One region of the Bradyrhizobium sp. HKCCYLRH3073 genome, then DNA from elsewhere that is predicted to be linked to it. Evidence: riboswitches for the same ligand, from Rfam matches in the RefSeq annotation. Region 1 holds a riboswitch; the other holds the start of a gene.
The links. Region 1 has a riboswitch for cobalamin ahead of ACQR1X_RS27585 (TonB-dependent receptor domain-containing protein). Riboswitches for the same ligand answer to the same signal wherever they lie in the genome.
Positions count from the first base shown of each region.

Region 2: linked by a shared signal. The riboswitch ahead of ACQR1X_RS31020 (HupE/UreJ family protein) and the one ahead of ACQR1X_RS27585 (TonB-dependent receptor domain-containing protein) in region 1 are both predicted to bind cobalamin.

Region 1 covers NZ_JBNPUD010000015.1:67,321-82,119, reverse strand. Annotated here, with positions in the region: gene ACQR1X_RS27590 (hypothetical protein) at 1-11, opposite strand, end outside; gene ACQR1X_RS27585 (TonB-dependent receptor domain-containing protein) at 87-2,162, opposite strand; cobalamin riboswitch at 2,259-2,476, opposite strand; gene ACQR1X_RS27580 (DUF2336 domain-containing protein) at 2,683-3,795, opposite strand; gene ACQR1X_RS27575 (SDR family NAD(P)-dependent oxidoreductase) at 4,338-5,195, shown strand; gene ACQR1X_RS27570 (hypothetical protein) at 5,195-5,488, shown strand; gene ACQR1X_RS27565 (response regulator transcription factor) at 5,520-6,161, opposite strand; gene ACQR1X_RS27560 (HAMP domain-containing sensor histidine kinase) at 6,158-7,573, opposite strand; gene ACQR1X_RS27555 (DUF2380 domain-containing protein) at 7,763-8,695, shown strand; gene ACQR1X_RS27550 (sulfatase-like hydrolase/transferase) at 8,895-10,604, shown strand; gene ACQR1X_RS27545 (ABC transporter substrate-binding protein) at 10,650-11,873, opposite strand; gene ACQR1X_RS27540 (Bug family tripartite tricarboxylate transporter substrate binding protein) at 11,906-12,892, opposite strand; gene ACQR1X_RS27535 (CaiB/BaiF CoA transferase family protein) at 12,979-14,175, opposite strand; gene ACQR1X_RS27530 (IclR family transcriptional regulator) at 14,193-14,799, opposite strand, start outside.
Region 2 covers NZ_JBNPUD010000023.1:6,328-21,126, reverse strand. Annotated here, with positions in the region: gene cobN (cobaltochelatase subunit CobN) at 1-2,542, opposite strand, end outside; gene cobW (cobalamin biosynthesis protein CobW) at 2,552-3,589, opposite strand; gene ACQR1X_RS31025 (DUF1636 domain-containing protein) at 3,610-4,005, opposite strand; gene ACQR1X_RS31020 (HupE/UreJ family protein) at 4,009-4,641, opposite strand; cobalamin riboswitch at 4,761-4,953, opposite strand; gene cobU (bifunctional adenosylcobinamide kinase/adenosylcobinamide-phosphate guanylyltransferase) at 4,988-5,524, shown strand; gene cobO (cob(I)yrinic acid a,c-diamide adenosyltransferase) at 5,541-6,149, shown strand; gene ACQR1X_RS31005 (cobyric acid synthase) at 6,154-7,647, shown strand; gene cbiB (adenosylcobinamide-phosphate synthase CbiB) at 7,634-8,605, opposite strand; gene cobD (threonine-phosphate decarboxylase CobD) at 8,643-9,695, shown strand; gene cobS (adenosylcobinamide-GDP ribazoletransferase) at 9,692-10,411, opposite strand; gene ACQR1X_RS30985 (histidine phosphatase family protein) at 10,408-11,001, opposite strand; gene cobT (nicotinate-nucleotide--dimethylbenzimidazole phosphoribosyltransferase) at 11,001-12,056, opposite strand; gene ACQR1X_RS30975 (Orn/Lys/Arg decarboxylase N-terminal domain-containing protein) at 12,200-14,557, shown strand; gene ACQR1X_RS30970 (GNAT family N-acetyltransferase) at 14,566-14,799, shown strand, end outside.

The DNA.
Region 1 (14,799 bases):
TCGAGAGTCATGGAACATCTCCTTCTATTGCGATTGTAGTCCATTTCGGCAGCTTCTGTCAGCCGCCGGGAGGTTGGTCGGCAGCGTCACTGCACACCGGAGCTCGCCACCCGGAGGCCGCCGAACACGCCGAAGCCCGGCGCGAGGAATCCGGTCGGGTTCTGGTAGTGACGGTTGAACAGGTTATCGATCCGGCCGAACAGCTTGACCTGGTTGGACAGCGCGTAGTCGCTGCGCAGGTTGACGACCGTATAGCCGGGCGCGACCAGGCCGGTGGTCATGCCGTCGCGGCTGACATCGAGCCAGTCGCTGATCCTCAGCACGGTGGCCGACAGGCGCAGCGCATCGATCGGCTGCCAGGTCGCGGTGGCGCTCCATTTTTCCTTCGGCCGCCGCAATAGCTGCTGGCCGGTGGCCGCATCGACCGCGCGGGTGAAGGTGTAGTCTGCACGCAGCGAGATCCGGTCGGTGAGATCAGCCGTCACGAAGCTCTCGGTGCCTTCGGTGGTCGCGAGGCCGACATTGGCGTAGGAGGTGAAGGTCGCGTTGAAATTGATCAGGTTGGTGATGCTGTTGTGGAAGTAGGTCGCGCCGAAGCGGATGCGATCCGAAAACAGCGGCTGTTCGAAGCCGGCGTCGTAGCCGGTGCTCTGCTCCGGCTTCAGGTTGGGATTGGCGAAGAAGTTGAAGGCCGGAAAATCCTGGTGCAGCTGGCTCAAGGTCGGCGCCTTGAAGCCGGTGCCGTAGCTCGCCTTCAGCTTGGTCCCGGTGACCGGCAGGATCACCGCCGGCGCGATCCGGAAGGTGCCATGGCCGCCGAATTGCTCGTTGACGTCGTTGCGCAGGCTCGCCACCACGAACCAGCGTTTGGCGAACTCCGTCTGCAACTCGATGAAGCCGGCCTTGTTGCCGTTCTCGGCGGAAAGATCAGTTGTTTTCAGCCGCTCGGTCTGCTGCTCCAGCCCGACGACGAGATTGTTGTGCGGCGCCAGTTCGGTCACCGCGTGCCAGTCATATTTGATGCGTTCCCCCGTGGCGACCGCGGCCACGGGATTGCCGGCCGTCAGATCCGACGACCAGTTGTTCACGTAGTTGACGCCGAAATAGTTCCTGATGCGGCCGCCGAGCAGCGACCACACGGCTTCCTCGCGCGTCGCCAGCTGGTGGACCGTGTGGTTGCTCCTGATAGCATCGGGAGCGCTCGGAAAGCCGCTGTCGCCGGTGAACAGCAGCGTGGCGTCGGCGTATCGAATCACCGAGTTCAACGTCCAGGCCTCGTTGAGATCGACGCCGAGCTTGGACGAGGCGGTCACGTTGTCGTAGGCGTTGCCGATCGCCTTCTGCCCGGCCGGGAGCAGCTGCCACGGCGTCACCGGCACGTCGCCGGCGTGCAGGTGCGCGACATTGACCGCGTAGTTGACATTACTATGTGAGCCGCTGACGCCGGCCGACTGGTTGAAGGTCTTGAACGACCCGCTCTCGACCGAGGCGGTCGCCCGCGCCGGGCCGTCGCCCTTGCGCGTGATCACCGAGATCACGCCGCCGATCGCATCGGAGCCGTACAGCCCGCTCTGCGGCCCGCGCAGCACCTCGAGCTGCTGGATGTCGGCGGCGAGCAGATGCGCGAAATCGAACGCACCGTTGCTGTTGGTGACGTCGCCGACGTCGATGCCGTCGATGATGAGCTTGGTGTGGTTGGCATTGGTGCCGCGCATGAAGACGTTGGTCTGGCCGCCCGGGCCGCCGGCCTGCACGACGTTCAATCCGGGGACGGTGCTCAGGATGTCCGGCACCGTGCGGGCCTGCTGCGCGGCGATGTCCTTGTCGGTCACCACCGTGATCGCATTCGCGACGTTGGCGACCGGCGTCACGATGCCGGCCGGGCTGACCGCGACGGGCGGGCTGGCCGGCGATTCCGGCTTTGCCGCCGGCATCTGTTGATGCGCGGCGTTGCCGGCTCTGCGGGGGATGGCCGGTTTCGGAGCGATCGGCCGGTGCGGCGGGTCGACCTCGACCGGCGGCAGCAGATCGGGCGAGGCGGATTGCTGCGCCGTTGCGGGGGAGGGACCGAGCAGCGCGAACGACGAGAGGAGGCATAACGACGACAGAAGGGCGCGACGGCGCCTGGCATGGGGAACGGGAGACACGAGTGACCTCGGCATGACGTCAGTGGCACGTCACCGCGAACGAGGTCTCATGCACGCCTTTGCAGGCCTGCCTGAAAACGATGCCAATAACGCCCCGACCGGCATCCTCGCGTGTGACCACGGCTGACGGCAGGTCTCCTGGCTCGCGGGTCGTCACCTCCACGTCGCCTTCCCGGGACCGAGATTTCCCAGTGGCCTCTGACGCGAGATTCGCCGCTTACAGTTGCGGGGGCAGCTGCGGCCTTCGGTCACGTCCCTTGCGAGACGTCTCCGGCACCGCATTCCCTATTGAGCCCCGGTCGAGGGGCACCGTCGCCGTCACCGTAGGAGTGCGGGCGCACCAAAGTCAATCCGGCGCCCGGCGATCTCCTGGCGATAACGCGCTGGAGTGGATTGCGTGTGGCGAACTCTCTCGGCCGCCGCGTTCGGCGTGAGATACCCGGCGCCCGCGACGCCCCACAGCTGTCGTTCGCAGGGACGACAGCGGGATGTGAGGCGCGAATCAATTCCGGCACGGATCGCTTGCGAGCGCCGCTTACTTCTCGACCTTGTTGTGCACCATCCAGAACCTCAGCGTGCGCTGGGCGGTGTCGAGGGACAGGCGGGAATAGTCGCGCTCGGCGAGCTTCAGCGTCTCGGTGTCGATGGCGTGCTTGATGGGGCGGTGGGTGAGAATCTTCGCGACCACCGACCAGGCCAGCCCGGCGGCGCGGCAAGGGATCAGCACGATGTCGGTGCGCGGGCCTTCCATCACCTTGGCGATCATCTCGGTCGGGACGTTGTTGAGCAGGCCGAGCGCGGCTGACACCTCGCCGAAGCGGCGGGTCTCGGCGAAGAAGGCGATGGCGGCATCGTTGAGCTCGTTCAGCCCCTTCATGCGCTTGACGGCCTCTTCGGCCAGCGTGAAGTCGCGCCCGACCAGGCCGCCGTCGCTGCGCGCAACGTCGGCGATCGCCTTGAGGATCTTCTTGATCTCCTGCTGCAGCGCCGGCGGCGCCGAGGCCATCAGCTTGGCGCGCACGGCTTCGGTCGCGCGGCGCAGCAGGTCGCGCAGATGCTTGGTGGGCAGGTCGACGCGCAGCCCGATGATCTCGGACAATTCGTCGTCGTCCTCGGCATGCGCCATCATCCCGGAATAGCCGGTCTCGGAGAAGCGCGCGGTCTGGTTGTTGGCGAGTTTGCGGATCACCCGGCGCTCGCCGCGGTCGACGATGATGTCGGTCACCGCCTCGGTCAGATGCGGGCGGCTGGAGATCGCCATCAGGTGATCCTGGCCCTTGGTCGCCGCGACCTCCACCAGCGTATGCTCGGTGAGCCGGCTCGAGTGCATCAGCACGTTCTCGGCCACCGAGATTTCGTCGTCGCGGGCGAGCTGCTGGATCAATTCGACGGGCGCATAGTCGACCGGCGCGAGATGCTTGCTGAGCTCGGCCCGCGCGCGGGTCTCGACCCGCGAGACCAGCATGCACAGCACGTTGTCGAACACCTTGATCTGGTCCTCGCTGAGGCGTTCGCCGTCATGCAGGAACAGGTTGGTGACCTGGCGCAGCGTGTTGACGCGCTTCGCCGAGGAGCCGCTGCGGACGGCCTCTTCGAGTTCGGTGATGATGGAGTTTTCTGAAAGCGGAAGCTGTTCTGGCTGTGACACGATCGCGCCCGTTGGTCCGGATTGCCGGAGCGACAGCAACGCGTGTGGGATCCGCTGCAAGGCTTTCGGCCGGGGCAGTTTTCGGCACGGGCGATAACAATGCGTTAGGGGCGGAGGGCGTAGTACTCCGGGGAAACACGGATACGGAAAATTAAGACGATACGCATAGAGGGGAAGACGGGTCGGAGCCCGGCGTTTCGGAGATTCGCCGGACAATCGATGGAATGAGGTGCGATCACCTCCTTGTAGACCCGGCGAAGACAGGCGAGCGAGGCGGAAAGGTTAACGATCTCATAAGGTCACAAACCTTCCTTCATCCAGTTTGGTCGCTGCCCTCGATCTCACGTCAGCTCTCATCCTCTCAAGCATTGAAACTTAAATCCCATTCTTGCCGCGGCCGTTTTGCCGACGCGCCGTGCGTTGCGTGCCGTATTCCGTTGTTCCGGGGCAGGCTCGGCGGGTGATGACCTCACGCGAAAAATCAGCGCCAGCATCTTGCCGCATCCCGTGCGATAATCGCCGCGCAAATCGTTGAGGTCCCCATGAAATCCGTCGTCATCACCGGCGCATCCACCGGCATCGGGTTCGCCTGTTCGAAGCACCTGCTCGCGCGCGGCTTTCGCGTGTTCGGCAGCGTTCGCAAGCAGGCCGATGCAGACCGTCTGCGCAGCGAGCTCGGCGCCAACTTCACGCCGCTGCTGTTCGACGTGACCGACGAGGCGGCGGTGAAGGCGGCCGCGGAGGAGGTGCGGGCGGCTCTCGCCGGCGAGGCGCTCGCCGGCCTGGTCAACAATGCCGGCATCGCCGTCGCGGGGCCGGTGACGGAGCTGCCGATCGCGCAGTTCCGCCATCAGATGGAGGTCAACGTCATCGGCCCGGTGATCGCGACCCAGGCGTTCGCGCCGCTGCTCGGAGCGGATCCCGCCATGAAAGGGGAGCGAGGCCGGATCGTGATGGTCAGCTCGGTGGCCGGGCGCAATGGCAACCCGCTGTTGGCGCCGTATTCGACCTCAAAGCATGCGATCGAAGGGCTGTCCGAGAGCCTGCGCCGTGAGCTGATGCTGTTCGGCATCGACGTGATCGTCATCGCGCCGGGCGCGGTGAAGACGCCGATCTGGGCCAAGGCCGACGAGGTCGACCTGTCGCCGTATCAGGCCTCGCCGTTCTTCCCGGCGTTGCAGAAGATCCGCGCCTTCATGCTGAATCTCGGCAAGTCCGGGCTGCCGGCCGAGACCATCGCCGCGCGGGTGGCCGACGCCTTGACCTTGCCGGCGCCCAAGGTGCGCTACGAGATCGCGCCCGACGCCATGAGGCAATGGATCGTGCGGGTGCTTCCGAAACGGACCGTCGATCGCATCATCGCCAAGCGGCTCGGCCTGATGCCCGCGACCAGGCCCTGATGCCGGCGATGACGACCATCGGCAAGACCCAGGCGGAGCTGACCCGCCTGGTCGAGGAGGACCTTCGCGCGCAGCCGGGCTGCGAGACCGCGCGCGTGCCGGCGGTTCATGCGCTCGACGTGCGCAGCGGCCGCAACTGGGAGATCCCGCACGTCGTTCTCGGCGACAGCCTGATCAGCGACGTCGACCGCGCCGTGATGAGCGTGCAGCGCCGGCTCGGGCGCGCGTTTCACCTGATCGACGATCCGGTCACGGCGTCGGACGCGGCAGCAACGCCGCAGGGCGACTCCTGAGCTTTCTCGCGGGGATGTAAGCCCCGCCGGCTCAGCTCAGCAGGCCCTGCCGCAGCGCCAGCCGCACCAGCTCGATGTCGGTGGCGACGCCGAGCTTGTCCTTGATCAGCGAGTGCAGGTTGGCAACCGTCTTCGGGCTGAGATGCAGCGCGGACGCGATCTCGTCCGTCGTCCGTTCGGCCAGCAGCATCTGCATCACCTCGAACTCGCGCGCGGACAGCACGTCGGCGGCGGCGCGCTCGCCGGAGAGGCGGCTGAGCGCGAGCTCGTGATCGATGTCGGGGCTGATCGCGATGCGGCCTGCCAGCACGTCCATGACGGCGCGCACGAGAGCCTCCGGCGGGCTGCTCTTGGTGACATAGCCGCGGGCGCCGGCGCGGATCGCCTGCACCGCGAAGCCGGCATTCTCATGCATGGTGAACACGAGGATGCGCGCGCCGCGATCCCATTGCCGGATGCGGCGGATGCCCTCGATGCCGCCGACGCCCGGCATCGTCAGGTCCATGATGACGAGATCGGGCCTGACCTCCTTGAACAGCCGGTAGGCTTCGGCGCCATCGGCGGCTTCGGCGACCACGCGCAGCCCCGGCTGCTTCTGCAGCATCGACCTGTAGCCCTCGCGGACCACGGCATGGTCGTCGACCAGCAGGATGGTGCCGGCGGGCGTCGTCATGCCGCGTAGGCCGTTTCCGGCTGCGCAGGCGAGAGGCCGGGCAGGGCCGGGAGCGGAATCTCGACGCGGAGGCGCGCGCCGCCGGACGTGGCCGCAAAACTCATCTGGCCCCCCATGGAGGCGACGCGCTCGCGCATGCCGAGCAGGCCCATGCCCGGCTTGTCGGGCGCATCGCCGGCAGGACCATCATCTTCGACGGTGAGCACGGTCGTGCTCTCGGGCGCCGACTGGGCCGGCCCGTCCTGAAGCGTCAACTGCAATCGCACGCGCGTCGCGCCGGCGTGCTTGACGGCGTTGGTGAGCGCCTCCTGCGCGATGCGGTAGACGTTGCTGGCGACGATGCCGGGCAGCCGGTCGACGTCGCCCGACAGGCTGATCTCGAACACGGTGCGGCCGTGCTGCCGCCGGTTCCAGCCGGCCACGAGGCCTTCGAGGCTGCCGGCGAGGCCGAGCTCGTCGACATCAGGCGGACGTAGCCGCATCAGCGCGCCGCGCAACTGCTCCATCATGTCGCTCGCGGTGCGCGCGATGCCGTCGCATTCGCCGACCAGAGCGGGGCAATCCTGCGCCGCGCTGTGACGGATCGACGCTGCGAGCGCCCGGATCGCCGCCAGCGACTGGCCGAATTCGTCATGCAGCTCGCGGGCGAGGTGGCGGCGTTCGTCGTCTTCCAGGGCAATCAGGCGCCGGGTCAATTCGCCGCGCTGCACCAGCGCCGTCTCCAGCCCCTCGGCGAGCTGATTGAAGGCATCGCGGATCGCCGAGAGCTCGGCGAGGTCGAACGGTGGCAGCCGCGCCGACAGATCGTTGGCGGCGATCCGCTCCAGCCCGGCGCGGATCAGCCGGGTCGGGCGCAGCGCGCGGGCCAGTGCGGCGTAGGCCAGCACGCACAGCAGCAGCAGCGCCGTCCCGAGTACCGGCAGCAGCCGGCCGAGCTCGCGCCAGGCGTCCGCGGTCATGACGCCGGCATCGATCCAGACGACCGCATCGCCGGTCCTCTCGCCGCGAAACCTGACTGGCCGTGCCGCTTCCCGGCCCGGATCGAACAGCCGCCGATACGGCATCGCGAAGGCGCGGGGCGGATCGTCCGCCTGCGCGTCCGCGCCGCCGCAGATCCGCTGCACGATCACGCCGTCGACGCCGCGATAGGCGATGCACAGCCCCGGTCCCATCGCCGCGGCCGCGACCGCGTCGAGATCGGGAAAGCCGGCCGGCGGGCTGTTGACCCAATGCATCTTGCTCTGCTGCAGTTGCAGCGTCCGGGCCGTGATCTCGGCGATCCGCGCGTTGCGCGCATGCACCGAGCGGTCGGTGTCGAACAGCACATAGGCGCAGATCGCCGCGAAGCAGAGCGCCGAGACCGCCGCGATGCGCAGCGTCAGGCGGTATTTGAGGTCGTAGCGGCTCCACATCTTCGGCGCGTCCATGGCAGCCCAGCCCGCCGGCATTTAACGGCAGAACCGCCCGGGCCAAAAGCGCCGCGGCCCGGTGGACAATGCGGTCGTGAAATTTTCCCGTGCCTCGCCGGGATCCTCGCCGCTGCAGTCATGCCGCGCCGGCATCTAGCTTCGGAGCGCCAGACATCGTTGCAGGGGAATCTCATGTCGAACCGCCGCCTCGTCCGTTGCCTCGTTTTCGCGCTTGCTCTCGCGGCCGGCCCGGTCCGCGCCGCCTCTGGTGATGTCCCGGCCGTGCTGGTCGATGATTTCAGCTATCTCGACACGTCCGGCGAGCCGGTCGATCAGACCGCAGCGCATCAGCGGCGGCTGGATGCGTTCATCGCCGCGCTCCGCCGCGATGTCGCCGCGGATGCGCGGCTGCGTCCGGTCAGCCCGTCCTGCGCTCCGTCCTGTCCGACCGATGCGTCGCCGGAGGCGCGGCTGCAGATGGCGGCGGCGGCCGGCGCCACCGTCGTGGTCACCGGTGGTGTCCAGAAGCTCTCGACCCTGGTGCAGTGGGCGCGGGCGTCGGCCATCGACGTCACGTCCCGTCGGGTGCTGTTCGACAAGGTCTTCACGTTCCGTGGTGACTCGGACGAGGCCTGGCAGCGCGCCGAGATGTTCGTCTCGCGCCAGGTTCGCGACGCGCTGGCGCCGCCGGAGCCGATCCGGCTGGCGCTCTTGCCATTCGAGCTCGACGACACCAGCGCAGGCGCTGCGCTCGGCGCGACGGAGTCCGACCAGAAGGGGCTGCAGGAGGCGACCGACGCGGTGCGGCAGCTGCTGGCGCAGTCCGGGCGCTACCGCCTCGTGGACGCCGCCGGCGAGATCAAGCCGGGGCAGCCGGTGCGTGAGTGCGACGATTGCGAGGCGCGAGTGGCGCGCGCGGTCGGCGCCCAGCAGTCGCTGCTCGGCATCGTCAGGCGGATCGGCCGCACCGAATACATCATCGGTTTTCGCGTCCGCCAGGCCGACAGTGGCACACTCGTCGTCGCCGGCGACAGCGGGCTGCGCCTCGGCGCCAATTATTCCTGGAGTCGCGGCGCGGTGCGTCTGGTGCGCGAGCGGCTGCTCGAGACCGGCTCGGAGCGCTGATCGCGGCCCGGCCATCGCTCCGGTCCCGGAGCTGTCGCCGGGAGCTGCGCCGGTCCGCCATGCCGGACGATCGGCGCGCGGCTCCGTGCAAATCCGGGCTGTTGTGATTTGTGACGATTTCATTACGGTCGAATGACAGGATCGGCTTCCTTGATCTGTCGGCATGCGCCGGCGAAGGGCGCCTGCTTTCGACCGGCTGATGTCACTGACCCCGAACGACCAACCGATCACCACGCTCGCCGCGGCGAGCGCAACACGCTCTGCCACCGTCCGGCTGTCCGCCGTCGCCGCGCCGCATGTGGCAGCGCTCGCTCTGATGCTGCACACCGAGACCGATTTCGGCTCGCGGCTCGGCTTCGTGCTGGCCTGGGGCATCCTGAACGGCTTCTGGCTGGTGCTGCTGCGGCGGCCTGCGGTGTCGGCCGCGCTGGCGCTGACCATGGTCGTGGTGCTGGTGCTGCTGTCGCAGCTCAAGCACGCTGTGGTCCAGATGACCGCGAACTTCGTCGACGTGATGCTGATCGATCACGACAGCGCGGCATTCCTGTTCACGATCTTTCCGAATCTCAAGCTGTCGGTGCTGGTGGCCGTCGCGGTCGTGTTGCCGCTGTTGGGGCTGCTGTGGTGGGCCGACCCGTTCCGGATCGCGCGGCTGCCGGCGCTCGCCGGCAAGCTCGCCTGCCTCGCGGCGCTGACGCTGTATTCGCTCAACTGGCGCGACGAGGCCTGGCGCGGCTACTATGACGACGGCTATCTGTCGAAATTCGCGCGCTCCGGCGTCACGGCGGTGTCCGACTTCCTCGCCAACGGCTTCATGGAATCCGACGCCACGGCTGATCGAAGTCTGGCTGCCTTCGTCCCGGATTCCTGTCATCCGGCCGCGCGCCGGCCGAACATCGTGCTGATCCACGACGAATCCAGTTTCGACATCCGCTCGGCTGAGGGCATCAAGGTGCCCGATGGCTATGGCAGCCACTTCAAGTCGTTCGACGGCAAGGCGCGGCAGTTCATGGCCGAGAGCAATGGCGGCCCGAGCTGGTTCACCGAGTACAACGTGCTCGCCGGCCTGTCGTCGCGCTCGTTCGGCCGTTTCGCCTATTTCGTGACGCGGATTGCGTCCGGCCGGGTCGAGCGCGGCCTGCCGCTGGCGCTGCGCAATTGCGGCTACGACACGGTGTCGCTCTATCCCGCGCAGGGCGCCTTCATGAGCGCGCGCAGCTTTCAGACCACTGTCGGTGTCGATCGTTTCCTCGACGCGCGCGATCTCGGCGCCAAGGGCGTCGAGCCCGACGGCTTCTTCTACGATGCCGCGCTCGATGTGATGCAGCACCGGCCGCGCGGCAAGCCGCTGTTCATGTTCGTCTATCTCGCCGCCAACCATTTCCCGTGGGAGACGACGTTCCGGCCTGATTTGACGCCGTCCTGGCGTGCGCCCGGCAATCTGCCTTCGATCGACGAATATCTGCGCCGGCAGATGATGAGCGCGGCGGACTATCAGCGCTTTCTCGCCAGCCTGAAGAAGAGGTTCGGCGACCAGCCGTTCCTGATCGTCCGCTATGGCGACCACCAGCCGGAGTTCTCGCCGCACATTCTCGATCCCAAGCTTGACGAGGCCGGCATCGGCGAGAAGCTCGAAAGCTACGACCCGCGCTATTATCGGACGTATTACGCGATCGACGCCGTCAATTTCGAGCCGCGCCAGAGCGCGGTCGTGATGGACCGGATCGACGCCGCCTATCTGCCGCTGGTCACGCTCGATGCCGCCGGAATTCCGCTCGATCCGTCCTTCGCCGAGCAGAAGGAGATCATGCTCCGCTGCAAGGGCGTGTTCTACGCCTGCGGCGACGGCGCCGAGGCGCGCCGCTTCAACCGCATGCTGATCGACGCCGAGCTGATCCGCGGGCTGTGACCGGCCGACGCCAAGGTCGGCCGATCAGGGGCGCAGCCGCCGCTGCTAATCCGCGGCCGCGTCGGTGACGATGCCGCCGATGTTCTGCCAGTGGGCGCCGTCGAACTGGATCATCTGCAACTGCTTGTTGACGCGATAATCGGTCGGCGAGGTCGTGATGCTGATGCCCGGCAGCAGCATGCCGAGCTCGACATGGTCGAGATGGGTGGCCTGCTTCAGCACGTTCTCCCGCGTCAGCTCGTCGCCGCACTGCTTCAGCACCTGGACCAGGAGCTCGGCGGTGATGTAGCCATAGACGTTGAAGTTCGAGCCCTTGTCGCCGTCGGGATAGTATTTCTCCATGAAGGCGAGATAGCGCTGCACGCCGGGGTCGTTCTTGAAGCCCTCCTCGAGCGGATCCTTGACGTAGCCGACGCTGATCAGACCCTTGGCATTCTCGAGCCCGGCGGGCTTCAGGGTGGCGCCCAGCGAATTGGCGTTGATGTCGACGATGTGGACCGGCTTCCAGCCGAGCTCGGCGACCTTCTTGATCGCCTGCGCCGCCTGCTTGGGCGTCGAGGCGCTGAACAGCAGGTCGGCGCCGGCGTCCTTCAGCTTCAGGATGTGCGAATCGATCGTCGGCTCGGTGATCTCGTACGACGATTCGGCCACGATCATCTTGGCGGCCTTGTCGCCCAGCCCGGCCTTGAGGCCGGCGAGATAGTCGCGGCCGAGATCGTCGTTCTGGTAGAGCACGCCGATCTTGGCGTCGGGATGGGTCTTGAGAATGTACTGGCCGTAGATGCGGCCTTCGACGACGTAGCTCGGATTGAAGCCCATCGTCCAGGGAAAGTTCTTGGGATCGGTGAAGCGCGAGGCGCCGGTGGCCGCGAACAGTTGCGGCACCTTCTTCGCGTTGAGATATTTCTGCACGGCGACGTTCGGCGCGGTGCCGATGATCTGGAACGTCAAGAGCACCTCGTCGCTCTCGACCAGCTTGCGCACCTGCTCGACCGTCTTCGGCGGCGAATAGGCGTCGTCATACTGGATCAGGTTGATCTTGCGGCCGTTCACGCCGCCCTGGTCGTTGACCATCTTCATATAGGCGGCCTGCGCCTTGCCGATGGTGGCATAGGCCGAGGCCGGGCCGCTCAGCGGCACGGTCTGGCCGACCTTGATCTCGCTGTCGCTGGCGCCGGTGTCGTACTTCTTCTCCGCAGCAAGCGCCGGCGCGGTCGCTGCCAGCGACAGCAGAGCAAGCGCGGCCAGCGCAGTGGTCCCATTCCTCATCACATCCACTCCCTGGTTATTTTTTGTGAAACTCATTCGGCCTTGATGGCGGCGTCGCGGATGACCGCGCTCCATTTTTTGGTTTCGTCGGCGATGAACTGGCCGAACGCCGTGGGGTCGCGCGGCTGCACGTCGAGCCCTTGTGCGAACAGCTTCTGCTTCACCTCGGGAGCGGCGAGATCGGCGATGATCTCGCGCGACAGCCGGTCGACGATGGCTTGCGGCGTCGCGCCCGGCGCCATGAAGCCGTACCAGCCCGACGCGACCACGTTCGGCAGGCCCTGCTCGCGCAGCGTCGGCGCCTGCGGATAGATCGCGCTCGGCTCGGTGGCGGCGACGCCGAGCACGCGAAACTGGCCGGCCTGGATATAGGGCAGCGCCGTGCTGATCGCGGTCAGCGTCGCGTCGACGCGGCCGGCGAGCAGCTCGGTGTAGGCCATCGAGTCACCGCGGAAGGGAATGTTGAGGCCGGTCACCTTGGCGTCGCGGAACAGCAGCTCGGCGGCGAGATGCGGCTGCGAGCCGGCGCCCGGCGAGGCGAAGGTCAGGCCTTCGGGCTTGGACTTGCCGTAGGCGATCAGCTCGGCCAGCGTCTTGTACGGCGCGTTGGCGCTGATCATCAGGAAGATCGGCGCGACGACGGTGCCGGCGACGGGGCGCAGATCCTTGATCGGGTCGTAGGTCAGCTTGCCGAACAGCGCTTCGGCGGTGACGTAGGGCGCAGCGGCGTAGAGCAGGGTGTAGCCGTCGGGTGCGGCGCGGGCGACGACGTCGTTGGCGATGCGGCTGCCGGCGCCCGGCTTGTTCTCGATGATGAACTGCTGGCCGAGGTGATGTTCGAACTCCGTCGCCAGAAGGCGCAGCGAGATGTCGCTGGCGCCGCCGGCGCCATAGGGACAGATCAGCCGCACCATGCGGGTCGGCCACTCGCCCTCGGCGCGTGCGGGATGGCTGCGGCCCAGGGCCAGCGCGGCCCCGGCACCGAGCAGGCCACGGCGCGTCATCGTCAATGGTCTCATCGCGCATCTCCCTGTCTGCTGCATCCCTTGTCCGGGCTGCTCCGGCGCGTTCTTCGCTGCGCCTGGTCGTATCTGTTCGCGCCGCGTCAGATCACCTTCCTGCGCGCGAGATCGTCCATCTCCTGGTCTGACAGTCCAAGCCAGCCCTGGTAGATCTCGAGGTTGTCCTGGCCGACGTCGCCTGCGGCATGGCGCAGCGTCGCCGGATCGTTGCCAAAGCGCGGTACGACGTTCGACATTGCCACCGAGCCGAAATCGCGGTCGGGCACGCGCGTGATCATCTCGCGCGCGATCGCCTGCGGATCGGCTGCGATCTGGTCGATCGCGTAGATCGGCGCGATCGTTCCCTTGGCCGCGGTGAAGCGGGCGACGACATCATCGAGGTCATGCGCCGCGCACCAGGCGGCGAAGATCGCATTGAGTTCGGCCGCATGCTTCACCCGCGAGGCGTTGTCGGCGAAGCGCGGATCGTCGATCAGGTCGGGACGATCGATGGCGCGGCAATTGGCGGCGTAGAGCGCGTTGGTGGAGCCGGCCAAGGTGACCCAGCGATCGTCGCGGGTGCGGTAGACCGCGGCCGGCGCCGAGTAGCCGTTGGCGTTGCCGATCCGGCTGCGGCTGAAGCCGAGCTGATCGTGCTCCACCGGCAGCACATCGAGCAGGCGGAAGACAGCCTCGGTCAGCGCGAGGTCGATTTCCTCGCCCGGCGCGTCGGGGTCGCGCGCCCGCTTCCACAACGCCGCGAGGACGCCAATCGCGCCGAACGCGCCGCCGATGGCGTCGCCGATCGGATAGCCTGGATGGGTCGGCTCTCCATCAGCCTCGCCGGTGATGTAGGTGAGGCCGCCCATCGCCTCGAAGATGCGGGCAAAGCCCGGACGGTCCTTGTACGGCCCGTCCTGCCCGAACGCGGTGGCGCGCAGGATGACGAGGCGCGGCTGGATCGACCACAGCACCTCTTTCGTTAGCCCCCAGCGATCGAGCGTGCCCGGGCGGAAGTTCTCGATCAACACGTCGAAGCGCGGCAGCAGCCGCTTGAACAGCGCGAGCCCGTCGGGCGTGCGCAGGTCGAGCGTCGCAAAGCTCTTGTTGCGGTTGGCGGTCTTCCACCACAGCGGCTTGCCGTCCTTGAACGGCGGAAAGGTGCGGACACCGTCGCCTTGGCCCGGCATCTCGATCTTCAGGACGTCGGCGCCGTAATCGGCGAGCAGCGTGGCCGCGAACGGCGCCGCGATGATCGTGGCGATGTCGAGAACGCGCAAACCCTGGAGTGGCCCGGCCATGTCGTGATGCACCTGTCTCAGCCGGCTTCAGCCGCAAGCGCCGGCTCCGGCGCGCGCCTGATGATCTCGGGCTCGGCTTCGTTGATGAGCGCCCGGATGCTGGCGGCGAGCGCCGTGATGCGCGGGCCGATCTCGGCCTCGAGCTGGCCCGGCTGCAGCCGGAAGGCGGGTATGCCGCAATTGATCGCGAAGGCGCGGCCGGAGCTGGCCGCGTAATGCAGCGGCGCGGCCACGGCGTGAATCGCCGGCATGTATTCGCCGATGCAGGTGCAGAACCCGCGATCGGCACATTGCGTGATGCCGCCGAAATAGAGTGCGGAAAAATCGCTCCATTGCTCGGCGTCGCCGGCGGCGAGCTGCGCGTCGAAACGCGAGGCCGCGCCTGGCGGCAGGATCGACGACGCGGCGCGCCCCATCGCGGTCGCGACCACCGAGATCGGCATGCCGATGTCGGGAACATGCGGGCCGACGTCGCCGGAGCGCGCGGTCTCGACATAGACCACGGCGCTGCCGTCGAGCAGGCCGATCGACACGGTGCCGCGGACGCTCGCGGCGAGATCCTGCATCAGCGGCCGCGCGATCTGCCGGAACGGCATGTCGGCGAGCAGCGGATGCGCCATCCGC
Region 2 (14,799 bases), on a different contig from region 1:
CGAGCATCGCCAACGGCAGCACATCGACGCCCGTGACGCGATTGGAGTTGAGATCCCAGCGCGGCCGCACGCCGAGATAAGCCAAGGCCTGGGCCAGATCGTCACCGCCGGTACGCAGCGATGCTGACGCCCAGAGATCGAGCATGAGCGCGCGCGGGTAGTCGCCATGGTCCTGCAGATAGCGCCGGATCACCTCGTCGGCGGCGCGCTGGCCGACCAGAGCCGCAGTGCGGGTCGGAATCGCGCGCGGGTCGATCGCAGTCAGATTGCGGCCCGTGGGCAGCACGTCGAGACGGCCGCGGCTCGGCGCGCCGGCGGGACCGGCGGCGACGCGCCGGCCATCGAGCGCGGCGAGCAACGCGCTGCGCTCGGCCGCCGCGCTCCCGTCAATCCGGGCTGCGATGTCGGCGCGATCGATAGTCGCTGCCGCCTGTCCCGTGGCCGCAATGATCGCATCGGCCAACAGGCCGGTCGCCGCCGTGTCGGGCGCCTGCCCGAACACGTGCAGGCGGTCACGCACCGCGAGCTCCTTGATGTCGCAGAGCTGCGCATCGAGCTGCGCGATCGCCTCGCGTCCGGCCATGGCACGGTCGAGCCCGCAATCGGCGGCCAAGCCGCTCTGCCAGGCCCGCGCGACGATCTCCTCCTCGAGCAGCTTCAAGCGGCGTTTGTCGAGACCATCCGCCTCGGCATACTCCTCGACCAGCCCCTCCAGCTCCAGCAAGGGTCCGTGCAGGCCGGCCTGCGACAGCGGCGGCGTCAGATGCCCGAGCGTCAGTGCCGACAACCGCCGCTTGGCCTGCATCGCTTCGCCGGGATTGTTGACGATGAAGGGGTAGATCACCGGCAACGGGCCCAGCACGGCCTCCGGCCAGCACGCGCTCGAGAGCGCCAGCGCCTTGCCCGGCAGCCATTCCAGCGTGCCATGCGCACCCAGATGAATCAGCGCATCGATCCGCTCGGCCTCACGAAGATGCGCGTAGAGCGCGACGAAAGCGTGCCGCGGCGGCACGCTGGTGTCGTGATAGCCGGACTTGCGGTCGGCGCGATGGCCACGATCCGGCTGCAACAAAATCAGCAGTTTTCCTGTACGCAGCACCGGGAAACGGAACGCGCCATCCCGGAATGCCGGGTCGACATCCGCCTCTCCCCAGGTATCGTGCAAGGCGCGCTGCAGATCATCCGGCAACAGCGCCAGCGCGGACCGATAGGTCGCGAGCGGCACGACGAGCTCATCTGCCTGGTCCCGCAGCAGCGCTTCGATGTCGTCGGCGATCGGCGCTGCGCGGCCGATGTCGTACCCGCTGTCCGCCAACAGCCGCGCGATCGCGGCCGCGCTTGCGCTGGTGTCGAGCCCGACCGCATAGCCGCGGCGGCCGCCGCGTGCCGGATAATCGGACAGCACCAGCACCACGCGCCGTTCGCTGGCCGGCAGCGCGCGCAATTGCGCCCATCGCGCCGCGAGCCGGGCGACGTAAGCAATACGGTCCTGTTGAGGCACATAACGCATCGCGCTGAACTGCAGACGCTCGTCCGCCGGCGCTTCGCCCTTGAACGCAATCGGGCGCGCCAGCAGCCGGCCGTCGAGCTCCGGCAGCACGACATTCATCGCAAGGTCCGTCGGCGACAGTCCACGCGCCGAGGAAGCCCAGGCTTCCTCGGTGCTCTGTGCCTGGATGATCTGCAGAACCGGCGCGTCCGCGAGGTCGAGCGCCGTTGTGCCGTCCTCGCGCTGCGCCGAGAACGCGGTCGCGTTCAAGATGACCGCAGGACGCCGGTGCCGGACCAGTCGCGCCAGCGCATCGCCGATGCTGGGATCCTTCAGGCTGGTCACCGCGACCGCGACCGCCGCCAGCCCTTCGGCTTCGATCGAACGCATCAATTCCGCAATCCCGGCCGTATCGGCGGCGAGCAGGCTCGCACGGTAGAACACGATCAGCGCGCTCGGCCGTGCATCATCGTGGCTGCAGAGGTCATCGATGCCGACCGCGCCGCGGTCGCGCGTAAAGCCGACGATCGGACCGATCGCGATCGGCTCGGCAAACGGCGCGTCACGGCCAAGCAGGCGCGCGAGATAACGCAGCGCCTCGCGCGCATTGCCGACGCCGCCCTCGTGCAGATAGCCGTAAAGCCGCGACGTCGCGTCGTGCGGCAAGGTCGAGAGCGCATCGAGCCGGTCGTCGGCGCGATCGTCGCCCGGCAGTGCCGCGAACAGGATGTTGCGGCTGCGGCACACCGACGCGATGCGCTCCAGCCCGTAGCGCCAATAGTCGAGCCCACCGAGACAACGCACGACGACGGCGCGCGCCCCGAGCACGACGCGGTCGACATAGAGATCGACCGACATCGGATGCTTCAGCCGCTTCAGGCTGGCGAGGCGCAGGCTGGGCAGCTCGGTCGACGTCGCGGTCCAGGCTTCGGCCAACGCCGACAGGTCGGTGTCCGAGAACGACAGCACGACGATCTCGGCCGGCGACTGCGCAAGATCCACGGCCTGTTCGAGGTCGTCGAGATCCCCGCCCGTTGTCGCCAGCAGGTGCATCGGTGACGCCTACCCTGTGATCAGGCTCTGGATGGCGGCGGCATCGAGGCCGCGCTCGCCGATGATCACCAACCGCCCCTGCCGCGATTCGCCCGAGCGCCACGGGCGCTCGAACTGGTGCTGAATGCGGCTGCCCACGGCCTGCACCAGGAGGCGCAGCGGCTTGCCGGCAACTTCCACGAACCCTTTCACCCGCAAGACATCATGCGCATCGACGGCGGCCGCGATGCGGTCGACGAGCGCATCGGGCGAGGCCTGCGCCGGGACGTCGAGCACGAAGCTCTCAAAATCGTCGTGATCATGCTCGGCCTCGTTGTCGTGATGCGACGGCCGGGCGGCGAGATCATCCTCCGCCGCGGCGCCGAGCCCGAGCAGCACCGACGCCGACAGCCTGCCATGCTCGGTCGCGATCACCTTGACGGCGCGCTGCACCTTGGCGGCAATCTCGGCGGCGACATCCTTGCGCTGCTCCTCGCTCATCAGATCGCTCTTGTTCATCACGACGAGATCGGCGCACAGCAGCTGGTCCTCGTAGACCTCCTCCAGCGGGTTGTCGTGATCGAGCGAGGCATCGGTGGCGCGCTGCGCCGCGAGCGCTTCCGGATCGTCGGCGAAGCGGCCCGCAACCACCGCCGGGCCGTCGACGACCGCCACGACGCCGTCGACCGTGACACGCGTCGCGATCTCGGGCCAGTTGAAGGCCTGCACCAGCGGCTTCGGCAGCGCCAGCCCCGAGGTCTCGATCACGATATGCTCCGGCGGCTCCTTCTGGTCCAGCAGGCTCCTGAGCGCGGGAACGAAATCGTCGGCGACGGTGCAGCACAGACAGCCGTTCGACAGCTCGACGATGCGATCCTCCGGACAGTCCGGCACGCCGCAGCCTTTCAGGATGTCGCCGTCGATGCCGACGTCGCCGAACTCGTTGACGATGATGGCGAGCCGGCGGCCGTTCGCGGTCTCGATCAGATTGCGCACCAGCGTCGTCTTGCCGGCGCCGAGAAAACCGGTGACGATGGTGCAAGGCGTCTTGGCGAACGACTTCGTCATGGCGATGCGATCTCTCGGTTTCAGCGTGGCGCCGACAGCGCAGGCACGCGCGCGACGGTGTTCTTGCGGATGTATTCCGGGCGCTCGCGCCAGGCCGGCAGGCCCGCATCATGGCGCTGATGCAGCTGCGCGAATGCCAGCACATCCCGCGCATGCAGATCCGGATCGAGCGCGCCGAGCACATAGGTCCATTTGCCCGGCGCTGTCACCGCAACCGTGCACGCACGATTGCAGTTCGACAGGCACTCGACACCGACAACGGTGACGCCGGCGCGCTGCGCGGCCGGCACCGTCTCGATGGCTGCGAGCAAACGGGCACCGGCCCGCGGCTCGTCCGGCGGCGCAGCTTCAGGCGCCTGCGTGCGGCAGGTGACGCAGACGAACAGCGTCGTCTCTCCAGTCTCCGATGCGATCATCAATCAGCCGATCACGCCGGCGGCCGTTGCGGCGGCAACGCCGCCCACCAGCACGATGGCAGCGCCCGCGAGCCGCAGCGCCAGCGGCGCAGCCGCCTTGGCCTTCGCCGACAGCAGCCTGGTGCCGAGGAACGCACCGGCCGCGATGACGGTCTGGATCACGAGCAGCCCGGCGAGATAGGCTCCAAGCGGAGAGTTCTCGGCGCCGACGATCGATTCACCCAGCGCATATCCGTGGACGAGGCCGGTCACGGCGAACAGGCCGGCAACCGGCAACACGCCGAAACGCCCACGCATCACCACCACCAGCCCAACCACGGCGGTGGTCAGGCCGACCAGCAGCTCGGCAGCCGGGATGTTGGCCTTGGCCACATGCAGGCCGACGCCCGCGATCATCGCGGTGGTGAAGGCGAGCACCGGCGCGAAGCCGCGGCCCAGAAGAGCTGCAACGATGCCTGCGCCCACGATCGCCGCCAGATGGTCGATTCCGATGATGGGATGGCCGAGGCCGGACAGCATCCCCTGCGCAAACGTCTGCGGCAGCTTGCCGCCCATCATGTGATGCGCGAAGGCGGGATCGGCGGCGAGCAGCAACAGGCTCGCGGCTGCAAAGATCGTGGTACGGGTCAACTTCATGGCCGTCTCCGTCGCTTGCCGGCTCCCCAGAGGACCGGACGATGCGCTGCATCCGACGGCATCCCGCCCATCCCGGCGGGATCAGAACCAGCATCGCGACTCCCCGCGCGACGGGTCGGCCAACAGCAATGTCGACGGCAGGTCTCCTGGCTCTCGGGTCGCTGCATCAGGCCACCTTCCCGGTTTCCCAGTGGTGTCTTGGCCTCACACTCGCCGATTACAGTTGCGGGGGCAGCCACGGCCTTGGGTCAAGAACCCGCACCGTGTTCCCTAAATCTCTCCTTTCGGAGAACCGTCATCTGTTAGATACGGGTCGCGTCAAAGCCCGTCAATCGGAATCGTCCCCATGGTCCCTGCCCCGCCGCACCCCGTCCTGCCGCGCCTGACGCTGGTGCTCGGCGGCGCGCGCTCGGGCAAGAGCCGCCATGCCGAGGCCATCGTCACCGCCGTTCCGCCGCCCTGGACCTATGTTGCGACGGCGCAGGCGTTCGACGCCGAAATGACCGACCGGATCGCCCAGCACAAGGCGCGCCGCACCGAGGGATGGCAGACGCTGGAGACCTCGCATGATCTAGCTAGCCTCGTCCGGGCAAGCGGAGATTCGGGCACGCCCATGCTGATCGATTGCCTGACGCTCTGGCTCAGCAATGTGATGCTCGCCGACATGGACGTGCCGGCCAGATGCGCCGAGTTGATCGACGCGCTCAGGAACGCGCATGGCCCGATCGTGGTCGTGTCCAACGAAGTCGGACTGGGCATCGTGCCGGACAACGCGCTCGCACGCGCCTTTCGCGATGCCCAGGGACGATTGAACCAGGACGTCGCGGCCGTGGCCGATCGCGTAATCCTGATGGCGGCAGGACTGCCGTTGACTTTGAAGTGACAAGGAGAACATGCCCGTGACCGAAAGCGCCGACGATTCACGCCACAAGGCGAAGATGGAGAACCGCAAGGCGGTGCAGGATGCCGAGGTCGCCTCCAAGACCGTGGAGAAGGGCCTGCTCATCGTTCACACCGGCAAGGGCAAGGGCAAATCGACGGCGGCGTGGGGCCTGATGCTGCGCGCGATCGGCCGCGGCTTTCGCATCGGCGTCGTGCAGTTCGGCAAGGGCGCGTGGGAAACCGGCGAGCGCAAGGCGATCGAGACGTTCGGCGACCAGGTGTCGTGGCACACGCTCGGGGAAGGCTTCACGTGGGAGACCCAGGATCGTGCGCGCGACGTCGCCGCGGCCGAGCGCGCCTGGGCCAAGGCAAAGGAGCTGATGGCGGATCCGTCGATCCGGCTGCTCGTCCTCGATGAGCTCAACATCGCGCTACGCTACGATCACCTTGATATCACCGACGTCGTCGCCACGCTCGCAGGGCGCCGTCCCGACCTGCACGTGGTCGTCACCGGCCGCAACGCCAAGCCGGAGCTGATCGAGGCCGCCGATCTCGTGACCGAGATGAACCTCGTGAAGCATCATTTCGCGGCCGGCGTGAAGGCGCAGGAAGGCATCGAGTACTAGGCTCATGAGCGCGCGCGCCATCATGTTCCAGGGCACCGGCTCCGACGTCGGCAAATCGCTGATCGTCGCGGGGCTCGCGCGTGCGCTGACCTTGCGCGGCCTGAAAGTGGCGCCGTTCAAGCCGCAGAACATGTCGAACAACGCCGCCGTCACCACGGATGGCGGCGAGATCGGCCGCGCCCAGGCGCTGCAGGCGCGCGCGGCGCGGCGGCCGATGACGGTGCACATGAACCCGGTGCTGCTGAAGCCGCAGAGCGAGATCGGGTCGCAGGTCGTGGTGCAGGGCCGCGTCATCGGCAACGCCAAGGCGTCGGCCTATCAGGCGATGAAGCCGCAATTGATGAATGCGGTGCTCGAGAGCTTTCACCATCTGGCTGCTGATGCCGACATCGTGCTGGTCGAAGGCGCCGGCTCCGCCTCCGAGATCAACCTGCGCGCCGGCGATATCGCCAACATGGGCTTTGCCCAGGCGGTGCAGATTCCGGTGGTGCTGATCGGCGACATCGACCGCGGCGGCGTCATTGCGAGCCTGGTCGGCACCCAGGCGGTGATCGCGCCCGCGGATGCCGCACGCATCGCGGGTTTCCTCGTCAACAAGTTCCGCGGCGATCCGGCGTTATTCGCGTCGGGCATCAACGAGATCGCGCAGCGGACGGGCTGGACGTCGCTCGGGCTCATTCCGCATTTTTCCGATGCGCGCCGCCTGCCCGCCGAGGATGCGCTCGGACTGGCTGAACGCGGATCATCGGAAGGACGCAGGCCGAAGGTCGTCATCCTCGCCTATCCGCGCATCTCCAATTTCGACGAGTTCGATCCGTTGCGGCTGGAGGACGGAATCGACCTGCAGTTCCTGCGCCCGGGCACGCCGATTCCTGGCGACGCATCCATCGTGATCCTGCCGGGCTCGAAGGCGACGATCGCCGATCTCAGCGCCCTGCGTGACGCCGGCTGGGACATCGATCTCATCGCGCATCTGCGCCGCGGCGGCCGCGTGCTCGGCATCTGCGGCGGCTATCAGATGCTCGGACGCATGATCAGCGATCCCGACGGACACGAGGGGGCATCTGGTTCTGTCACGGGACTTGGGCTGCTTGACGTCGAAACGACCCTGACCGACGACAAGGCGTTGCGCGAGGTCCAGGGCACGCTGATGGACGGTCAATTGTCGTTTCACGGCTACGAGATGCATATCGGCCGCACCGAGGGACTGGCGACACAGCGCCCCTTCCTGACCTTCTCCGATGGCCGGCGCGATGGTGCCATCACGGCCGATGGCCTGGTTGCCGGCTGCTACGTACATGGCCTGTTCGCCGACGACGGCCTGCGTAGCCACTGGCTGCGCGGCCTCGGCTCGACGACGAGCGGCCTCGTCTATGAGACCGATGTGGACACGACGTTGGATGCATTCGCGGCGCATCTTGAACGCCACGTCGACGTCGACCGCATCCTCGCGCTGGCCAGCCAGCCCGCACCACCGGAGGCGGCTACACGATCCTGACCAGGACGAGTCCTGCGACGACCACGGCCTGAACCAGACACGCTAGCCGATACAGCCGCAAGGCGCGCCGGATGTCGGACGCGTCGAGATCGGCGCGCCCGTCTCCCATCCAGGCGTCGGTGACGAGATGACCGTGATAGACGCGCGGGCCCGCCAGGCGCAGTCCGAGTGCACCGGCCATCGCCGCTTCCGGCCAGCCGGCATTGGGCGAACGATGCTTCGATGCATCGCGTGTAACGGCTCGCACCGCGGCCGAAGTCGAGGCGCTGGGGATGCAGGCCGCAGCGGCTGCGATCCACAGCGCGGACAGGCGCGAGGCCGGCAGATTGACGAGATCGTCGAGCCGCGCCGCCGCCCAGCCGAACGCGCGGTGACGGTCCGAGAGGTGACCGATCATGCTGTCGGCGGTGTTGAGAGCCTTGTAGATCAGGATGCCCGGCAATCCGCCGACAACGAGCCAGAACAACGGCGCGACGACTCCATCGGAGAAGTTTTCCGCCAGGCTCTCGACCGCAGCCCGCGCGACGCCGGCTTCATCCAGCCGCTCGGGATCGCGGCCGACGATCATGGAGACGGCTTGGCGGCCGCCGTCGAGTCCCTGCTGCTCCAATCCTTCGGCGACGGCTGCGACATGCGTATCGAGACTGCGCTGGGCCAGCAGGCTGCTTGCCGCCACACCAATGATGATGGTTGCAACCGGCTCGCCGACGAGCGCCTGCACGACCCATGCTGCAATAAGGCCGGTGGCCATCATCCCGACGACGAGCAGGCACACCAGCCCAATGCCGCGCGCGCGTCGTGCGGCAAAGCTGTCTGCTGCCCTGTTCCAGCGGCGGTCGCCCCATGCTATCAGCGCGCCCATCCACATCACGGGATGACCGATCCGCTGCACCAGGACCTGGGGATAGCCCACGGCCGCCTCGACGAGGAGCGCCGTGAGCGCGAGAGAGACGAACATCGATCTCCGCTGAAGGAAAGGCATGTAAAGGAACGAGATGGACGACAGAGCGACTAGCACGCATAAGGATGAGCCGGAAGCGATCCTTCACGGCGGCGATCTCGCTGCGGTCAGCCGTCTCTACCCGGACGCACCGCTGCCGTGGATCGATCTGTCGACCGGCATCAATCCGATCCCTTACCCCGTGCCGACGGTCCCGGCTGAGAGCTGGACACGGTTGCCCAGCAAGCCCGACGAGGACGCGCTGCTGTCCGTTGCCGCTGCACGGTACCGCCTGCAGACACCCGCATCGATTGTTGCGGCCGCAGGCACCCAAGCGCTGCTGCAGATTCTGCCGCGCCTGCGCGCTTCAAGTTCGGTCGCTGTGTTTACGCCGACCTACGAAGAACATGAGCTCTGCTGGCGCCGCTGCGGTCACCGAGTGCGTTTGGTCGACAAGGTCGATGCGCTGGCGGAAGCAGACGTCGCCATTGTGGTCAACCCGAACAATCCCACTGGACGATTGCTGCCACGCGCCACGCTCCACTTGCTCGGCGTGACGCTCGCGCGTCGCAACGGCCTGCTTGTGGTAGACGAAGCTTTTGCTGATTTCTGTCCCGTGGAGGCGAGCCTGATTCCGAGCTTGCCACCAGCCACTCTGGTGTTGCGATCGTTCGGAAAGGCTTACGGCCTGGCAGGATTGAGGCTCGGCTTTGCCATAACTTCCCAGGACCTGGCCGATCAATTGCGCCGTGCGCTGGGTCCATGGGCCGTGTCTGGACCTGCGCTTGCGATAGGTTCGATTGCTCTGGCTGACGACCAATGGCTGCGGGACGCACGCGTGAGGCTGGTGTCCGACGGACAACGGCTCGATACGATGCTGACCGCGTCCGGCTGCCAAATTCACAGCCTCGGTTCCAGGGCTCTTGGCGGAACACCCCTGTTCAGGCTGGTCGAGAACGCGAATGCTGCCGCATTGGCCGAGCGGCTCGCCCGGCACGGCATCCACGTTCGGCGTTTTCCGGCTCAGCCAAACTGGCTGCGCTTCGGCCTGCCGGGCGATGAGTCCGAGTGGCAGCGGCTGGCGCAGGCGCTCGGCGGCGCCTTCTAGCCGAGCACGCAGGCGGCAAGCAGCAGCGTTTCCGTGACCTCGATGCTGGCGCCATGGCAATCACCAGTGATGCCGCCGAGCCGCCATTGCCAATAGAATGCGACCGCCGGCAGGAGCACGATGGCGAGCAGCGTCGGGACCGCGCCGGCCAGCGCGGCGATCACGAGCACGCCGCCCCACGCGATAATGACATTCCAACCGACGCTGTTCGAGACGCTCGCGCCGAGCCCCGGCTTCAACGACAGTAGCGTCTTGGTGCAGACCAGCGTTCCCAGCCGTGCCCAGGCCGGGATCAGCAGCAGCACCCAGGCCGTCGGGCCCGTGGCCAGCTCGGCGGTCAGCACCAGCTTGGCGGCGATCTGCAGCGATATCGCGACCACGGCGAAGCTGCCGGCATGGGGATCGCCGAGCACGGCGACGAAGCGCTCGGGCTTGCCATGCGCGGCGCCGAACGCATCGGCGACGTCGCCGAGCCCGTCGAGATGCAGCGCGCCGGTGATCCAGATCCAGGCGACCAGCACGGCGAGCGCGACGATCCACGGATCGGCCTCATGAAAAAGGCGGGCGATCAGCGCCAGACAGGCGCCAATCACCAGTCCGGCTGCCGGAAACCAGACCGACGCCCGCGCAAGATCGTCCGGCCGCGACTCCGCGACGCGCGGTGTCGGTAGCCGCGTCAGGAACTGCAATGCGATCCAGAATTCACGCAGACTCATGGCTGGATGATCTCGACGATTTCGCCCCAAGCTACACCATCATCGCCCTGCCCGGCTTCGAGCGTGATCCGCGTGCCGGGACAGATACGGAGGCTCCATAGCTGGCGCAGCGGCCAGCCAAGCAGATGCGACAACGCGGCACGCATGGCGCCGCCATGCGTCACCACCAGAACCGGCGCAGACTCGGACTTTGCCAGAATGCGATCAGTCGCGCGCGTGACACGCGCTCGCAGATCGACCCAGCTCTCACCGCCCGGTGCCCGGACTGTGGGATCGGCATGAAAGGCGTCGAGCAAGCCTTCACCCCCGGACTCGGCGGCGATGTCACGGCGGCTTCGCCCGTCCCAGCGCCCGAAATCGAGCTCGCTCCAATCCGCGTCGATGTTCAGCGCGCAGCCGGTCTGACGCGCATAATCCTCCGCTGCCGCACGTGCGCGCGCCAACGGCGAGCTGACGACGCTGCGCCAGATCCGGCTCTGCGTCTGCCGCCGGAATTGATCCCAGCCGGATTCGCTGAGCGGCGGATCGGTGCGGCCATCGAGATGGCCATCCCGCCCCGTCGTCCCGTGCCGCAGCAGATCGATCCGCATCAGGACTTGGCTCCCGAGACGGCGGCCTCCGCGAAGGTCGCCATGCCCCCGTGGAGCGCGCAGGCCAGCCTGATGATCGGCAGCGCGGTGGCGGCGCCCGAGGCCTCGCCGAGCCGCAGATCGAGGTCGATCAGAGGACGGGCGCCGAGCACGTCGAGCACGATGGCGTGGCCGCGTTCGGCCGAGCGGTGAGAGAACAACAGCCACGGACGGCAGGAAGGATTGAGGCGGACGGCAACCAGCGCCGCGACCGAGACGATGAAGCCGTCGACCAGCACCGGCCAGCGCCGCTGCGCGGCGGCGACGATCGCGCCGGCCATCGCGATGATCTCGAAGCCGCCGACCGCTTTCAGGATGTCCGCGACGGCCGCTCCCGCCGTGAGCCCGTGTCGCCGCAATGCGTCGGCGATCACCGCGGCCTTCCTGGCCCGCCCGTCGGCGTCGAGCCCGGTGCCGCTGCCGACGGTGTCCGCAGGCGCACAGGACAGCAGCGCTGCGGCGATCGCTGCCGCCGACGTCGTGTTGCCGATCCCCATCTCGCCGAAGATCACGAGTTGCGGCGCGTGATCGGCCTGCCGCAGCACCGCGCGCCGTCCGGCTTCCACCGCGAACGCAACCTCCTCCGGCGTCAGCGCCGCCTCGGTGCTGAAATCGCGGGTGCCGCGCCGTGGCTTGTCGACGACGACGCCGGGCACCGGCTCATGCGCCAGCGTCCCGACGTCGACCACCTCAAGCGGGCAGCCCAGGCTGCGCGCCAGCACCGAGATCGCCGCACCACCGGCCGCGAAGTTGTGCAGCATCTGCACCGTCACTTCCGGCGGATAGGCCGACACGCCCTGCGCCGCGATGCCGTGATCCCCTGCGAACAGCACCACCGGGACCCTGTCGGCCCCCGGCCGTTCCAGGGCCTGCAGCGCCGCCAGTTCGACCGCCACCTGCTCCAATCGCCCAAGGGCGCCAAACGGCTTGGTCAACTGCGCCTGGCGTTCCAGCGCCGCCTGCCGATGGAGTTCGGACGGGGCCGCACAATCAAGGCTGATCCATTCAGGAAGCACCGCGGATCCTTTCAGCGTCACTCGGGTTCGGGACGATTGCCACCGCGAGACGGCCGAGACAAGCTCCGTGAGTGCCCGATTGTCATCGAACCGTCATCGAACGTGACGACAGGTGGCTGCCCCACCCAGCCCGAAAGACGCTCATGGATTACTTCCGCCGCTTCACCTTCCTGTTCGCCGCGCCGGTGTTCGAGACCGACGATCTCGCCGGCGTCCGCTTCAACCAGATCATTGAGGAGATCCAGCGCTCGGGCTTCGAGGTGGTGCGCGCCCGCAAGCTGGAGGACGCCGAGATCGCGGTGCAGACGGATGCCGCGATCGGCTGCATGGTCGTCGATTGGGGCAAGAAGGGCCTGGAAGGCAAGACGGCGTCGCTGATCAACCTGATGCGCCGGCGCGGTCTGGACTTCCCGATCATCCTGCTGATTCGGCGCAAGCGCTTCGAGGACCTGCCGGTCGAGGTGCTCGATTTCATCGACGGCTATGTCTTCCTCTCCGAGGAGACGCCCGCCTTCATCGCCAAGAACCTGATCAGCCGGCTGAAGCAATATGCCGAGACGCTGAAAACGCCGTTCTTCGGCACGCTGGTCGACTATGCCGAGGAAGGCAACCAGCTCTGGACCTGTCCCGGACACAATGGCGGCGTGTTCTACAGCCGCAGCCCGATCGGCCGGATCTTCGTCGAGCATCTCGGCGAAGCCGTATTCCGCGACGACCTTGACAATTCCGTGCTCGATCTCGGTGATCTCCTGACCCATGAGGGACCGGCGCTGCGCGCGCAGAAGGAAGCGGCGCAAATCTTTGGCGCCGAGAAGACCTATTTCGTCCTCAACGGCACCTCGACCTCCAACAAGGTCGTGTTGGGCGCGCTGGTCACCGATGGTGACCTCGTGCTGTTCGACCGCAACAACCACAAGGCGGCCCATCATGGTGCGCTGCTCATCTCGGGCGGCGTCCCGATCTACGTCCCGACAGTTCGCAACCCCTGGGGCCTGATCGGCCCGATGCGCTGGGACCTGCTCGACGAGCAGCACCTGCGGCAACAAATCCGCGACAACCCGCTGGTGAAGGACCCCGACGCCTGGCGCAAGGAGCGGCCGTTCCGCGTCGCGGTGGTCGAGCAGTGCACCTATGACGGCACGATCCACAGCGCCGAGATGATCCTGAAGCGGATCGGCCACCTCTGCGACTACATCATGTTCGACGAGGCCTGGGCGGGGTTCATGAAGTTCCACCCGCTCTATGCCGGCCGCTTCGCCATGGGCCTCGGCGATCTCGGACCCGACGCACCAGGCATCATCGCCACGCAATCGACCCACAAGCAGCTCGCGAGCTTCTCCCAGGCCTCGCAGATCCACGTCAAGGACCGCCACATCAAGGGGCAGCGGCGGCGGATCGAGCATCGGCGCTTCAACGAGAGCTTCATGCAGCACGCCTCGACATCGCCGTTCTATCCGCTGTTCGCCTCGCTGGACGTCGGCGCGCAGATGATGAAGGGCCGCTCCGGCGAGGTGCTGTGGGACGACACGATCCGGCTCGGCATCGAATTGCGCAAGAAGATCCGGGCGATGCGCAGGGAATTCGAGGAGAAGGAGAAGGATCCGGCACGGCGCTGGTTCTTCGAGCCGTTCGTGCCGGATCGCGTCTCGATTCCCGATGCGGCCAATCCCGGAGCCAGCCACGATGTGGCCTGGGAGGCGATCTCGACCGACCAGCTCGCGACCGACGCGTCCCTCTGGCAGCTCGCGCCCGGGGCCGCATGGCACGGCTTTCCGGATCTCGCCGCCGGCTTCACGATGACCGATCCGAACAAGCTGACCCTGCTGACCCCAGGCTTTGATCGCGCCACCGGCGGCTATGCCGACCACGGCATCCCGGCGCCGATCGTCGCGCAATATCTGCGCGAGAACCGCATCGTGGCGGAGAAGAACGATCTCAACTCGCTGCTGTTCCTGCTGACGCCGGGTGTCGAGGCCAGCAAGGCCGGAACCCTGATCAGCGGTCTGGTCGCCTTCAAGCGGCTCCACGATGACAACGTGCTGCTGGAGGACGCCATTCCGGAGTTCACCCGGAAGCGCTTTGCGCGCTACGGCAAGCTGCGGCTGCGCGACCTCTGCGGCGAGATGCATCGGTTCTATCGCGACGCCGAGGTGAGCGCGCTGCAGGCAAAGCAGTTCCAGCCGCAGCATTTGCCGGAGATCGCGATGTCGCCGCGTGAGGCAGCGCGTGCGCTGATGCGCAACGAGGTCGATTACCTGCCGATCGACCAGATCGCCGGGCGCGTTGCGACGACGCCGTTCGTGGTCTATCCGCCGGGCATCGCCACCATCGTTCCGGGCGAGCGGCTCTCCGCGCGCGCCCAGCCGATGATCGATTACCTCAAGATGTTCGAGCGGGCGTTCAACGCCTATCCCGGCTTCGACGTCGAGATCCAGGGGCTGTACAAGGAGCTCGACGAGTCCGGCCGGGTCCGGCTCCATACCTATGTCTGCGCAGAGTAATTCGAACCATGGACAGCACGATCACGGCTGGCGAGACCGAGCCGCCGGTCCTCGTCAGGCCGTCACGCGACGAGGACGTCGAGGCCATGCTCTCGATCTACCGGCGGCACGTCCGCCGCGGGGTCGAGGACAGCGCCCCCGGTTCCGGCGCGCCGGAGCCGGACGATCTCAAGCAGCGGCGCAAGAATCTGCGCAATCATCGCCTGCCGCATCTGGTTGCGACATTCCGCGGCGAGGTCGTG